2 regions of the Sphingopyxis sp. DBS4 genome follow, and region 2 is predicted to be linked to the other one. Evidence: riboswitches for the same ligand, from Rfam matches in the RefSeq annotation. Region 2 holds a riboswitch; the other holds the start of a gene.
What was found. A riboswitch is a leader RNA that binds a small molecule or an ion and turns the genes downstream of it on or off. The one in region 2 is predicted to bind cobalamin.
Positions count from the first base shown of each region.

Region 1: it holds a riboswitch for cobalamin, as region 2 does, so the genes downstream of both, NP825_RS22995 (TonB-dependent receptor) here and NP825_RS00670 (TonB-dependent siderophore receptor) in region 2, are expected to answer to the same signal.

Region 1 is NZ_CP102387.1:23,287-29,858, reverse strand. Features, by position in the region: gene NP825_RS23005 (CopG family transcriptional regulator) at 1-62, opposite strand, end outside; gene NP825_RS23000 (SMR family transporter) at 335-664, opposite strand; cobalamin riboswitch at 1,199-1,372, shown strand; gene NP825_RS22995 (TonB-dependent receptor) at 1,620-1,841, shown strand; partial or broken gene NP825_RS22990 (cobyric acid synthase) at 1,783-2,706, shown strand; gene NP825_RS22985 (WGR domain-containing protein) at 2,724-3,020, opposite strand; gene NP825_RS22980 (hypothetical protein) at 3,137-3,613, shown strand; gene NP825_RS22975 (hypothetical protein) at 3,720-4,013, shown strand; gene NP825_RS22970 (transposase) at 4,101-4,457, shown strand; gene tnpB (IS66 family insertion sequence element accessory protein TnpB) at 4,454-4,795, shown strand; gene NP825_RS22960 (IS66 family transposase) at 4,856-6,520, shown strand.
Region 2 is NZ_CP102384.1:149,372-155,943, reverse strand. Features, by position in the region: gene NP825_RS00690 (DHA2 family efflux MFS transporter permease subunit) at 1-580, opposite strand, end outside; gene NP825_RS00685 (HlyD family efflux transporter periplasmic adaptor subunit) at 589-1,749, opposite strand; gene NP825_RS00680 (efflux transporter outer membrane subunit) at 1,770-3,182, opposite strand; gene NP825_RS00675 (TetR/AcrR family transcriptional regulator) at 3,248-3,880, shown strand; cobalamin riboswitch at 4,035-4,255, shown strand; gene NP825_RS00670 (TonB-dependent siderophore receptor) at 4,430-6,283, shown strand; gene cobO (cob(I)yrinic acid a,c-diamide adenosyltransferase) at 6,286-6,572, shown strand, end outside.

The sequences.
Region 1 (6,572 bases), on a different replicon from region 2:
CGCAATGCCTTGGCCTGGGCGCGCTCGGCCGCGTTGTCGTCTAGTAACTCGTCGCCGGTCATATCGTCCATATAGCGTTCCTCTCGGCGGTGGATCTCCGGCACGTTTAAACGGCTCCATCGGATCTCCGATAGTGTGTGATAAAGGACATTATCACACATAGAACGGCGCGTGAATCCGCGTCAGATTTCTGTATGGGCAAGGTCCAAATTGTTGCCGGGTCAGCCTCGATGCAAAACTTTTGATCTGACTATCCTAGCATCTCGATTAGAATGCTGCTTTGGAACAACAGGTTCAATGGAAGTTGAGCGACGGTATCTGCTAACTCCGCATTTTAGTGCCCTGTCGCTTTGGAAAAGACGTTCATCACGATCACACCGCAGATGATAAGTCCCATCCCGATCATGGCTGGAGCGTCGAGTTTTTGACCCTGGAAAACTGCTGCGGCGGTAGCGATCAGAACGATGCCTGCCCCTGACCAAATGGCGTAGGCGACGCCGGTGGGGATAGTTTTGAGAGTTTGTGAGAGGAAGAAGAATGCGATTGCATAGGCCAAAGCCGTAACGAGGCTAGGCACGAGCCTGGTAAAGCCCTCGGACTGTTTCATAAACGTGGTGCCGATCACTTCGGAAATGATCGCTATGGCAAGATAGACGTAATTCATGTTCGGCTCCGCTCGTCGGATCAGCGGGCCAGCATGTTATGCGAAGCGCCCCTGAACCATTTCAAGTTAACGCCGTGGCAGGGAAGATCCGCGTAGCGAACGCAGGAGACACCACCCTGCTACTCTATTCTCGGCAAAGCGCCTCTACATCACCATCGCGCGAGCGTCACGTCAGCTAATCGCCAGACCCTAATTGAAAACATGATGCGGAAATCTGAGCACCGATGATCGACAGACAGCCTCAGCACGGTTTTAGTTGCCCGAAACCCCGCGCGGTTGAGACGAAAAACAGGAGAACACCCCCCGCTGATGCAGAACTCACAAGTTTTGCATCAGACTAGAAAGCGCAGAAATCTGCGCCTCTCCGTGATGCAAAAATCTGATGCACATTCTGGCGCTGTTCTGCTGCCAGTATCCCTGTTTCAAGCACCATCGCCCTGATGCAAAAGTTTTGAGTTACGCATCACCCAGATAATGGCGAGCGTGCCCATAACTGGCCTTCTTCACATTGACACTCCTTTCCGCCCACCCTTAAGCAGTACGCTAAGCGAAGGTGCCGTCCACGCGCTGCCATTGGGCGGATGCGGGGGGACGGTGAAAAGGGAAGCCGGTGTGATTCCGGCGCTGTGCCCGCAACCGTAATGCCAGTGCGCGAGCCTTCGGGTTGAGCCGGCAAGTCGGGAACCTACCCTCGCCGTCGTCCGCGCCCGGCCGGGTCCAGCCGCAAGCGCGTGGAGAAGTGTGGGCCTTTGGCGGGACCGTGCCGATCCTCTGGGGCGACAACGTATGTCGCATTACCCGGAGGAATTTCCATGCCCATCGCCCTACTTCTTGCCGCTGCCGCTGCCGGACCTGTCACCGTGGACGGCGCGGTGCCGCCCGATATCGTCGTTACCGCTGCGCTGGTGCCCGTAGCGTCCGCTGACGTGCCCGCCTCCAGCTCGATGCCAAGACGATCGAGTCACTGGGCCAGCCCCTCGCGCTCGACCTTATCCGCCTCACGGTCGCGTCATCGGGCACGCAGGGCTCGCTCACCCAGATACGCATTCGCGGAGCGGAGGCGAACCACACGCTGGTCTTTGTGGACGGGATCGACTTCAACGATCCCGCAGCCGGGGATCGATCCCGAAGACGCGGCGATGATCCAGGGATTCCTCATCAACAAGTTTCGCGGTGATCCCGCGCTGTTCGAGGACCGCTATCGCGACATCGAGCGCCTTTCGGGCTGGCCCGGCTTCGGCGTGGTGCCGTGGCTCGCAGAGTGCGCGCGGCTCCCGAGCGAGGATGCGGTCGTGCTCGAAAGGCGGCAAGCGCTCGCCTCCGGCCGATTGCTCATCGCCTGCCTCGTCACGCCGCGCATCTCCAATTTCGACGATCTCGATCCGCTCAAGCTCGAACCGGGCATAGAATTGGCGATGATTTCCCCGGGTCAGCCAATCCCGGTCGAGGCTGCTTTGATCGTGCTGCCGGGCTCCAAGGCGACCATCGCCGATCTTGCCGCGATCCGGCGCGAAGGCTGGGACATTGATATCCTCGCCCACCATCGTCATGGCGGCGCGGTTTTGGGCCTGTGCGGTGGTTATCAGATGCTCGGCAAGCGCATCGCAGACCCGGACGGCATCGAGGGCGCACAGGCTGATGTGGCGGGCCTCGGCCTGCTTGATGTCGAAACCGTGCTAGCTGGAGAAAAGACGTTGCGGCGGGTCGCGGGCGAGGCGCTGGGCGCGCGGTGTGAGGGCTATGAGATGCACATCGGCGCTACCTTTGGTCCCGATACAGAGCGCCCGCTCGTGCGGCTCGACAGCGGCCGCAACGATGGTGCCGTGAGCGCAGACGGCTTGGTCTCGGGCACCTATCTTCATGGGCTGCTGGCGGATGCCCGGCAGCGGGCAGCATGGATCGCGCGGCTCGGCGGCAATGGCGCGGGCGTCGATTATCACGCCTCGGTCGATGCCGCGCTCGATGGTCTTGCCGCCGAACTCGAACGACATATCGATGTCGATACGATCCTCGCCCTTTCATCAAAGGCGAGCCGAGATTGATAGTAGCACGGCTCCGTTTAAACGCTCTCCGTCCAATCGCCGGCGACTGTCATTGGTCTATAAGGCACTCCGATCCGGATTTTGGCGGTGCCCCGCCGGCGCAGAGTGGCGGCGATATGACGCTCGGCCGCCGCGCGATCGGGAAAGGCGTGGCGCTGCGCCTGGCCGCGTGTGCCGATCCGGCCCCAACGGGTTTCGACAACGATCATGCCGAACAGGTCGAGGCTCGCGGTGATACTATAGCGCCGGCGGATGTTGCGCGCCGGATCGAGCGCCACCAACTCGATCGCATCGGGGATAATTGCGCCTTTCATGGCGCAAAGCCTACAAAATCAGCTCTGCGTTGTCCGACGACTTCTTTGAATCAAAAGCCGCCCATTGATTCACAAAGTCTATAGAAGTGTCGCGATAACTCAGCCGGCAATGCTTGATGCTCTCCCTGGTTCAGTTCATGTGTTTTTTCATGCGCCATAGGGCTTCGACCGTAGCAGCCTTGATGCTCGCGATCGGCGCGGCCTCGCCGATCGCCGCGCAGTCGGCCGACCAGAAGGCTCCGCAACCGCGCATGGTCTATGTGCCGGGACGCGGCACTGTTCTTGTCCAGCCCGTGCCAACCGATGATCCCCGTGCGGTTGCGCGCACGGTCATCGTGCCGGGTTACGGCGAGGTTTATGCCGTACCTGTGCGGCCAAAGGATACCCGGAGCCCGAGACCACGCTGTGTGGATGAAGAAGTTGCGGCCGTAGGTGGCTCGCCCTCTTCCCTCGCCATGTCGGCGATCGACCTGAAGCGCAGTAACGCTAAGCGTTCATCCACCGCATTGCCTGTCGGTGCCGCGCATGCCATTAAGTCGCCGATGACCGACTCTGCCACCCTGTTCTGCGCGGACTATTGGCGCTCCCTCTAGGGAGCGGCATGTCGTCATCATTCATGACCATCGCCGCCGTGCCGGGGGGAATGGTCTAATCAGCAAACGTCACCTGTCGCGGCGGCCTCCGAGGGAGGAAAGCGAAGTGACGTTCTCGAACAAGGTGAGCTGGGCTATCGAGCCCGGCCGCTGCGCGCTGCTGATCCACGACATGCAGCCGCACTATCTCGGCGCACTTCCCGAGGCTTGTCGCCGCCAGCTTGTCGCCAACGTGCAGACGATCGGGATGGGGTGCATCGCGCGCGGAATCCCGATCTTCGCTTCCCAGGTGCCGGCGCAGGACGCGCGCGAGCGTGGCCTAATGCTCGATATGTGGGGCAGGGGACCCACCGCCGCCAGTGACGCCCTCGATCCGGAGCTTAGGTTTGACGGGCTGTAACCGTCCGGCCTGACCCGCTTGCCGAAGCGCAGAGGAGTGCGCAGGACGTCCTTAAGGTCGCACATAAGGACGCGCTTAAGGACAGCCATGACGCAGGTGACGGTGTTGACGGGGGCTGCTCGCCGCCGGGATTGGTCGGATGAGGAACGGCTCGAGATTCTTCGTGAGGCGTTTTCGCCTGGTGCCAAGGTCCAGCACGTTGCGCGGCGGTACGACGTCTCTCGTAGCCTGATCTATCAGTGGCGTCGTGCGGCTCTGCGCCGGGTGCAAGAGGCGTTCGTCCCGGCGGTGATCGACAATACGCCGGAGCCGGCCGTGGTCCCCACCGCACCGACCGAGCCGGAAGCGGCGATCGTGCTGGAGCTGACCGATGGTCGGCGGATGCGCATTTCGGCATCGACGCCGCCGGCGTTGGCAGCGGCTGCGCTGAGGGCGGTGCGATGATCCCGTCGGGTGCGCGGGTGTGGATCGCGATGGGCCATACCGATATGCGGCGCGGGATGCAGAGCCTGGCGGCGATGGTCCAGCAGCACTTCACCAGGGACCCGTTCGCCGGCGATCTCTGGGTCTTCCGGGGCCGCTCCGGATCGCTGATAAAGATTATCTGGCATGATGGGATTGCCATGTCGCTGTACACACGGCGGCTCGAGAAGGGTAAGTTCATCTGGCCCTCCGCGAAGGACGGCGTGGTGTCGCTGACGAGTTCGCAATTGGCCTGCCTGCTCGACGGGATCGACTGGCGCAACCCGCAGTATAGCTGGCGTCCGCAGAGTGCCGGATAACTTCACAAGACCGCGCATTTTCGGCTTGCCCTCGGGGCCTGGGGATGATTCACTTCGTTCATGGAAGCCGCCGTTTCGCCCTTTCCGGACGACGCCGATGCGCTCAAGGCGCTCCTCGCAACGGCGCTTCTGAGGGCTGACGAGGCTGAGCAACGCGCCGCAAGCGTCGAGGCCGAGCTGGCCAACGCCCGCGCCCTCGCGAGCGCCACCGAAGCGCTGATCGCACACCTCAAGCTGCAGAACGCCAAGCTGAGGCGTGAGCAGTTCGGCCCCAGTGCCGAACGCACGGAGCGGCTGCTCGCGCAGTTTGAGCTCCGGCTCGAAGACCTCGAAGCCGACGCGGCCGAGGACGAACTCGCCGCCGAAGCCGCCGCGGCAATGACGGCAACCGTTTCCGCTTTCCAGCGCAGGAAGCCGGTCAGGAAGCCATTTCCCGACCACCTGCCGCGCGAGCGCGTCGTCGTGCCCGCGCCGTGCTCGTGCCCGGCTTGTGGGGGCGGGCGCCTGTCGAAGCTCGGCGAAGATATAACCGAGACGCTCGAGGTGATCCCGCGTTCGTGGAAGGTCATCCAGACGGTGCGTGAGAAGTTCGCCTGCCGGGATTGCGAGAAGATCACGCAGCCGCCCGCACCCTTCCACGTCACCCCGCGCGGATGGGCTGGCCCCAGCTTCCTCGCCATGCTGCTGTTCGACAAGTACGGCCAGCATCAGCCGCTCCACCGCCAGGCCGAGCGCTTCGCCAGCGAAGGCGTGCCGCTCAGCGTGTCAACACTGGCTGACCAGATCGGTGCGGCCTGTCAGGCGCTCATGCCAGTCTTCCACCTGATGGAGGGCCACACCTTCGCCGCCGAGCGCCTGCACGGCGACGATACCACCGTGCCGGTCATGGCCAAGGGCAAGACCGTCACCGGTCGATTATGGAACTATGTGCATGACGATCGACCCTTCGGGGGCAATGATCCGCCCTCGGTCGTCTTCTACTATTCCCGCGACCGATGCGGCGACCATCCACGGCGCCACCTCACGGCCTGGTCAGGGATTCTGCAAGCCGACGCCTATAGCGGCTACAATGAGCTCTATGCGCCCAACCGGCAGCCCGGGCCGATCCTCGAGGCGGGATGCTTCGCGCACGCGCGGAGGAAGTTTTTCGAGCTCGCCGACGTCGAGGGCGCGGCACGCAAGAAGAGCCGCGGCAAGAAGGCGCCGATCGTCTATCCGATCGCGCTCGAGGCCGTGCAGAAGCTCGACGCCCTGTTCGCGATCGAGCGCGACATCAATGGCAAGAGCCCGGCCGAGCGCCTCGCCGTCCGTCAGGAACTCAGCGCGCCGTTGATGGCCGAGCTCCACAAATGGCTGAACGCGCAGCTGGCCCGGATCTCGCGCAACCACGACCTCGCCAAGGCCATCAACTATATGCTGCGCCGCTGGGACGCGTTCACCCGCTTCCTCAGCGATGGCAAGGTCTGTCTCTCAAACAACGCCGCCGAGCGTTCACTGCGCTGCGTGCCTCTCGGGCGCAAGTCGTGGCTGTTTTGCGGCTCGGATCGCGGTGGCCAGCGGGCGGCGGTCGCCTATTCGCTGATCCTGACCTGTCGACTCAACAACGTCGATCCGCAGGCATGGCTCGCCTACGTCCTCGCCCGCATCGCCGACCATCCCGTCAGCCGCCTCGACGAACTGCTCCCGTGGAATTGGAAGGCCGCCCAAGTCGCGCTCGCCGCCTGATCCAAACTGCGCCGCGGTACTCGGCGTATGCTTACCCCTCGGCGAATGCGAT
Region 2 (6,572 bases):
CGCCGAAAGCGCAAAGCGCGACGACGGGCAGGTTGATGAAGAAAATCCACGGCCAGCTCCAATTGTCGCTGATCAGCCCGCCGAGGATCGGGCCGAGGATCGGGGCGGTGGTGGTCGTCATCGCCCAGATCGCCAGCCCTGCCCCCGCCTTCTCCTTCGGGAAGATGCGCAGCAGCAAGATCTGCGACAGCGGCATCAGCGGCCCGCCCGACAGACCCTGGAGCACGCGGAACAGGATCAGCGCGTCGAGCGTGCGCGATATGCCGCACAGGAAGGAAAAGAGGCCGAAGCCGAGGATCGAGATGATGAACCAGCGCACCGTCCCGAACCGAAATGCAAGCCAGCCGGTCAGCGGCACGCTGATCGCGTCGGCGACCGCATAGCTGGTGATCACCCACGTTCCTTGGGTGGGCGAGACCGCAAGGCCGCCTGCAATATGCGGCACCGACACGTTGGCGATCGTCGAGTCGAGCACGACAACGAAGTTGGCGAGCGCCAGCGCGAAGGCGGCGATGATCAGCTTCGCGCCGCTGAGCGGTTGCGGCTCGGCCGGGATGGCGGGGGCAGCGGCGCTGGCCATGATTCAGCTCAATTCCCGCGCGTGTCGATCGTCGCTTCCATCGACAGGCCGACGCGCAGCGGGTGCGCCTTCAGTTCCTTCGGATCGAGCGCGATGCGGACCGGCAGGCGCTGCACGACCTTGACCCAATTGCCCGTGGCATTCTGCGCCGGGATCAGCGAAAAGGCGGCGCCGGTGCCGCCGGCGATGCCGATCACCTTGCCGCGATAGACCACGTCGCCGCCATAATAGTCCGAGGTGAGTTCGACCGGCTGGCCGATGCGGATGCGTTTGAACTGGCTTTCCTTGAAATTGGCGTCGACATAGGCGGTGGCGATCGGAACCACGACCATGATCGGCGCGCCCGCGGCGATCCGCTGCCCCACCTGCACCTGCCGGTTCGTAACGACGCCGTCGACCGGCGCGCGGATCACCGTGCGTTCGAGGTCCAGCCGCGCCTTGTCGAGCCGCGCCTGCGCCGCCGCGACATCGGGGGCGGTGTCGATCGTCGTACCGCGCACCACCGCTTCGGCGGCGCCGAGGTCGCCGCTTGCCGATCCGCGCGTCGCCTCGGCCGAGGTGATTCCCGCTGCCGCAAGGTCGCGCGCCGCGCCCGCCGAGGCGAGCGCCGTGCGCGCCGCGGTCAGTTCTTCGGCCGATACGGCGCCGGTGCCGGCGATGCTTTCGCGCCGCGCCAGTTCGGCGCGTGCCTTGGCGACCGCCGCGTCGGCGTCGCGCAGCCGCGCCTGCGCCTGCGCGATCTCGGCGCCGCGTGCGCTGACGCGCGCGCGCGCCGCATCGGCATTCGCGCTCGACTGTCCATAGCGCTGGCGCGCCTGACGGAGCGCCGCTTCGGCATCGGCAACCGCGATCCGCTGATCGGCGTCGTCGAGGACCACGAGAACGTCGCCCTTCTTCACCACCTGCGTGCCGCTGACGCGAACCTCCTTGACCGGACCCGAGACGAGCGCGGTCACCGTCGCGGAATCAGCACCGACATAGGCATTGTCGGTCGACACGCGGCCGGCCTGGGTCAGGAAATACCAGATGCCCCACAGCGCCGCGATCGACACGACGACGATCGCGAGGATGCGCAGCAGCTTCTTGCGCTTCGCCATCGCTTCACTGTTTTCGGGGGAAGAGGATTCGGGGAGAGCCTCGCTATTTGCCGCAGCCGTATCGTCGGCCATCGTCATTCTCCTGTCTGGGTCTAGTAGCCGCCGCCGAGCGCGCGGATCAGGGCGATATCGAGGGAGAGCCTGCGCGCCTGCAGGTCGGCGACCTGACGCGCGAGCTGGGTCATGCTGTCTTCGGCGACGAGCTGTTCGAGCTGGTTCGACAGGCCGGCGCGGTAGCGGAGGCCCGCGAGCTCAGCCGCGTCGGTCGCGGCCTTGAGCGCGTCCTGCCGTTCGGAAAGCTGGCGCTCGGTCGCCGCGCGGCTGGTGACGATGTCGGCGACGTCGCGCAGCGCGGCGATCAAAGTACGGTCATAATTGGCGACCGCGCTGTCGAAATCGGCACGCGCGCCGCGATAACGGCCCTGCAAGCGTCCGCCGTCGAAGATCGGCAGGCTGACCGCCGCGCCGAAATTGCCATAGTCGGACCCCGACTTGAACAGGTTGGAAAGGCCGAGCGACTGGAGCCCGATAAGCGCCGACAGGTTGATGTTCGGATAAAAGTCGGCGCGCGCGACGTCGATCCGCTTCGCCGCCGCCTCGGCGCGCAGCTTCGCCGCGACGATGTCGGGGCGGCGGCCGACGAGATCGATCCCCGCCTGCGGCGGCAGGCCGATCCCCGGTGAGGCGAGCGTCGGCCGCGCGATCGACAGGCCGCGATCGGGCCCCGCGCCAACGAGCGCGGCGATCCGGTGGCGCGTCGTCGCAATCGCTTCCTCGAGCGCGGCGATGTCGGCGCGCGCAGAGGCGGCGCGGCTTTCCGCCTGGCGCTCGGCTGACTGATTCTCGATCCCTGCCGCGGCGCGCCGACTCGAAAGTTCGGCGCTAGCACTGCGCACGCGCACCGCTTCCTTCGCGACATCGAGCGCGTGATAATAGCCCGCGAGATCGGCATAGGCCGAAGCAATTCCCGTCGTCAGCATCAGCCGCGCCTGCGCTTCGTCGACGCGCGCCGCTTCGGCTTCCGAGGTCGCGGCGGCGAGCGCCGCGCGATTCTTGCCCCACAGGTCGAAATCGAGACTGAAGGTCGCGGCGACATGGCCGGTGTCCTGAATGCCGTCGGGAACGAAGGCGGGCGGAATACCCAGATTCTTGCTCTGCTGGGTGCCGCCGGCGCTGCCCTCGACCCCGACGCGCGGGAGCAGCGCGGCGCCCGCCTGCTGTGCCAGCGCCTCGGCGGCGCGAACCCGCGCCGCAGCGACCGCCATATCGGGCGAACCCTTGAGCCCTTCCGCGATCAGCGTGTCGAGCTGAGCGTCGCCGAAGCTCTGCCACCAGCCTTCGACAGGCCACGCGCCCGCAGCGTCGGCGAAGCTCGCTGCCGATTCGAACGACCCGGCTGCGGCCGGGACCGGCTTGAGCCCAAGGTCGGGAACGGTGGCGCAGGCCGAAAGCAGGCCGAAAACGGCGCCCAAAATCAATGGGGAGGGGAGATTTCGATAAGGCATGGAATCCAACGATACTAGCTGGTATCATGCGTCATTGGACCTTGGAGAGTGCGTTGTCAATCGAAATGATACCAGACAGTACGGCACCGCTGGACGACGCCGCAACGGCGCGGCGCAAGGCGTTCGTCGATGCGGCGCGCGAGGCTTTTTTCACCAACGGCTATGCCGGGACGACGATGTCGTCGATCGCCAGCAAGGTCGGCGGGTCGAAAACGACGCTGTGGAGCTATTTTCCGTCGAAGGAGGATCTGTTCGAGGCGGTGGTCGACGGCATCGTCGAAGAATATGGCGACGCGCTCGCGGTCGACCTGCCGCTCGACGAGCCGGTGCCAGAGGTGCTGCGCCGCTTTGGCAATCTGCTCATGACCAAGCTCACCGCGACGCCGATCCTGTCGCTTTTCCGCCTCGTCGTCGGCGAAGCCGAGCGCTTCCCGCACCTCGCCAAGACCTTCTATGATCGCGGCCCGCGCCGCGGCAAGGCCCGCGCTGCCGAGTGGGTCGGCGAAAAGATGGCGCGCGGCGAGTTGCGCATGGGCAATCCGCTGCGCGCGGTGCAGCATTTCACCGGGCTGTGCCAGTCGGGACTCTATCAGTTCGCGGTGCTCGGCCTGCCCGAAGGCCGCGACCTCGACCGGCTCGCTGCCGAGATCGACGACGCGGTCGACATCTTCTACCGCGCTTGGAAGCCTGAGGATTAAGGCCAGTCATTCCTGAATGAACAAGGCCGTGTTCCCCCGCGAAGGCGGGGACGCACGCACTCTTTGCAGATGTCGGCACTCAACCAAGCCCTCTCTCCGCGAAAGCCGGTTGCCAAATTGCGGCATCGCGCTATGGGCGGCGAAGCGGGGCGATGTCCCGCATGATCGCGCCGGTGCCCCGCAAGGGGCTTAATAGGGAATGCGGTGAGAAGGCCCTGCCTTCGAATCCGCGGCTGTCCCTGCAACTGTAAGCGGCGAGCGCGACGCACCGCCCCGAACGTCTTTCCGGGGCAGCCACTGGGATCCGTCCCGGGAAGGCGTGCGTCAAGCGACGACCCGCGAGCCAGGAGACCTGCCGGCGTGGGTCGCTCAATGCCTCGGTCCAGGGAAAGGCCAGGGCACGGAGAACTCCGTCGAGCGACGACCAAGCGGTGGAGCCGCTTCGGTGTCGGGGTCGCGGTCCTTCACGCCGCCGGTGGCCTGGACATCGGTCGAACGTGCGCGCGTTTCGGCAGGCCCCGCCTTCGTTGCCGGCGTCGGGGGACTCCCATGTTGAAGCCTGTCACTCTTTCCTTGATCCTGTCGGCGGCGGCGACGCCCGCCTTTGCCCAGACCGGTTCGCCCGCCGACGATATCGTCGTCACCGCGTCGGGCATCGAGCAGCCCCGCGACGAGACCGGGCAGGCGATCACCGTCATCGATTCCGACACGATCGCGAAGCGCCAGACGATCGACGTCGTCGATCTGCTCGCCACCACCCCCGGCGTGCGGTTCAGCCGCACCGGCAGCACCGGCTCGGTCGCGGGGGTATCGCTGCGCGGCGCAGAGACGACGCAGACCCTGGTGCTGATCGACGGCGTCAAGGTGAACGACCCGAGCGGGATCGGCGACGGCTATGATTTCGGCCCGCTGCTGACCGGCAACATCCGCCGGATCGAGGTGCTGCGCGGATCGAACTCGGTCGTCCACGGCAGCCAGGCGATCGGCGGCGTGGTCAGCCTGACGACCGCCACCCCCGCCGAAGGGTTCGCGGCGGACGCCGCGGCTGAATATGGCTATAGCGACACGACCAGCGCGCGGGCCGACGTGTCGGGCACCGCGGGCGCGGTGTCGGGCGGCGTCGGCGCGTCCTGGTTCCGGACCGACGGCATCTCGTCGGCCGCGAGCGGCACCGAAAAGGACGGCTACAAGAATTTCGCCGGCAATGCGCGGCTGAAGGTCGCGCTCGGCGATGCGCTGAGCCTCGACCTGCGCGGATATTATATCCATTCCAACCTCGACTATGACAGCTTCTTCGGTCCCCCGGCGGACAGCGCCGACGTCGCCAAGCTCGACCAATATGTCGGCTATGCGGGCCTCAATCTCGCGCTGTTCGATGGCCGCTTCACCAGCCGCGCCGCGGTGACCTGGCTGCGCAACGACCGCGACTATTATTTCGTGCGCGGAACCGCGCCCGACTATGGCTATTCGGGGAGCAACCTGCGCTTCGAATATCAGGGCGTCGTCACGCCGGCCGACCGCGCGAAGCTGATCTTCGGCTATGAGCACGAGCGGCCCGACTATGATTTCTTCGGCTTCGGATCGACCGACAGCCAGCGCGCGAACATCGATAGCGTCTATGCGCTGGGGATCGTCCAGCCATTCGCCAGCCTGTCGCTGACCGGCGGCGTGCGCCACGACGACCACAGCCAGTTCGGCGGCGCGACGACCTTCGGCGCCAACACCAATTATTCGCCGAACGGCGGCGCGACCAATGTCCGCGCGAGCTATGGCGAGGGGTTCAAGGCACCGTCGCTCTATCAGCTCTACGACAGTTTCAGCGGCAACGCAGCGCTGCGGCCCGAACGGTCGAAAAGCTATGACCTCGGCATCGACCAGAGTCTGGCGGACGGGCGCGCGGTGATGTCTCTGACCGCCTTTGTGCGCAACACCACCGACCAGATCAATTACGACAACGCCACTTCCAAATATGGCAATATCGACCGCACCCGCGCCAAGGGGGTCGAGGCGACACTCGCGCTGCGCCCCGTCGACGCGCTGAACGTCACCGCCTCCTACTCCTACATCGATGCCCGCGACCGTTCGGGACGCCCCGCATTCGACGGCAAGCGCCTCCCCCGCCGCGCCGAGCAGGCGATCAGCCTGTCGGCCGACTATGACTGGTCGTTCGGCCTGTCGACCGGGGCGACGCTGACACTGGTTGGCGACAGCTTCGACGACGCGGCGAACCTCGTCCCGCTCGACGGCTATGCGCTCGCGGGTGTTCGCGCCTCCTTCCCGATTGGCGGACATATCGAGCTGTACGGCCGCGTCGATAATCTGTTCGACGCCGATTATGCGACCGCCTCCGGCTATGGCGTCTATGGCCGTGCCGCCTATGGCGGCGTCCGGCTGAGTTTCTGACCGTGAAGCCCCGTACCGACGCCGAGCATAAGGCGAAGATGGTCAAGCTGCAGGCGGCGCAGGCGAAGAAGATCGCGACCAAGACGGTCGAAAAGGGCCTCGTCATCGTCCACACCGGTCCCGGCAAGGGCAAGAGCTCGGCCGCCTTCGGCATGGCGATCCGCGCGATCGGGCACGGGATGAAGGTCGGCATCGTCCAGTTCGTCAAAGGCGCGATGGCGACCGGCGAGCGCGCAGTGTTCGATCGCTTTCCCGAGCTTGCCGCGTTCAAGCCGATGGGCGAAGGCTT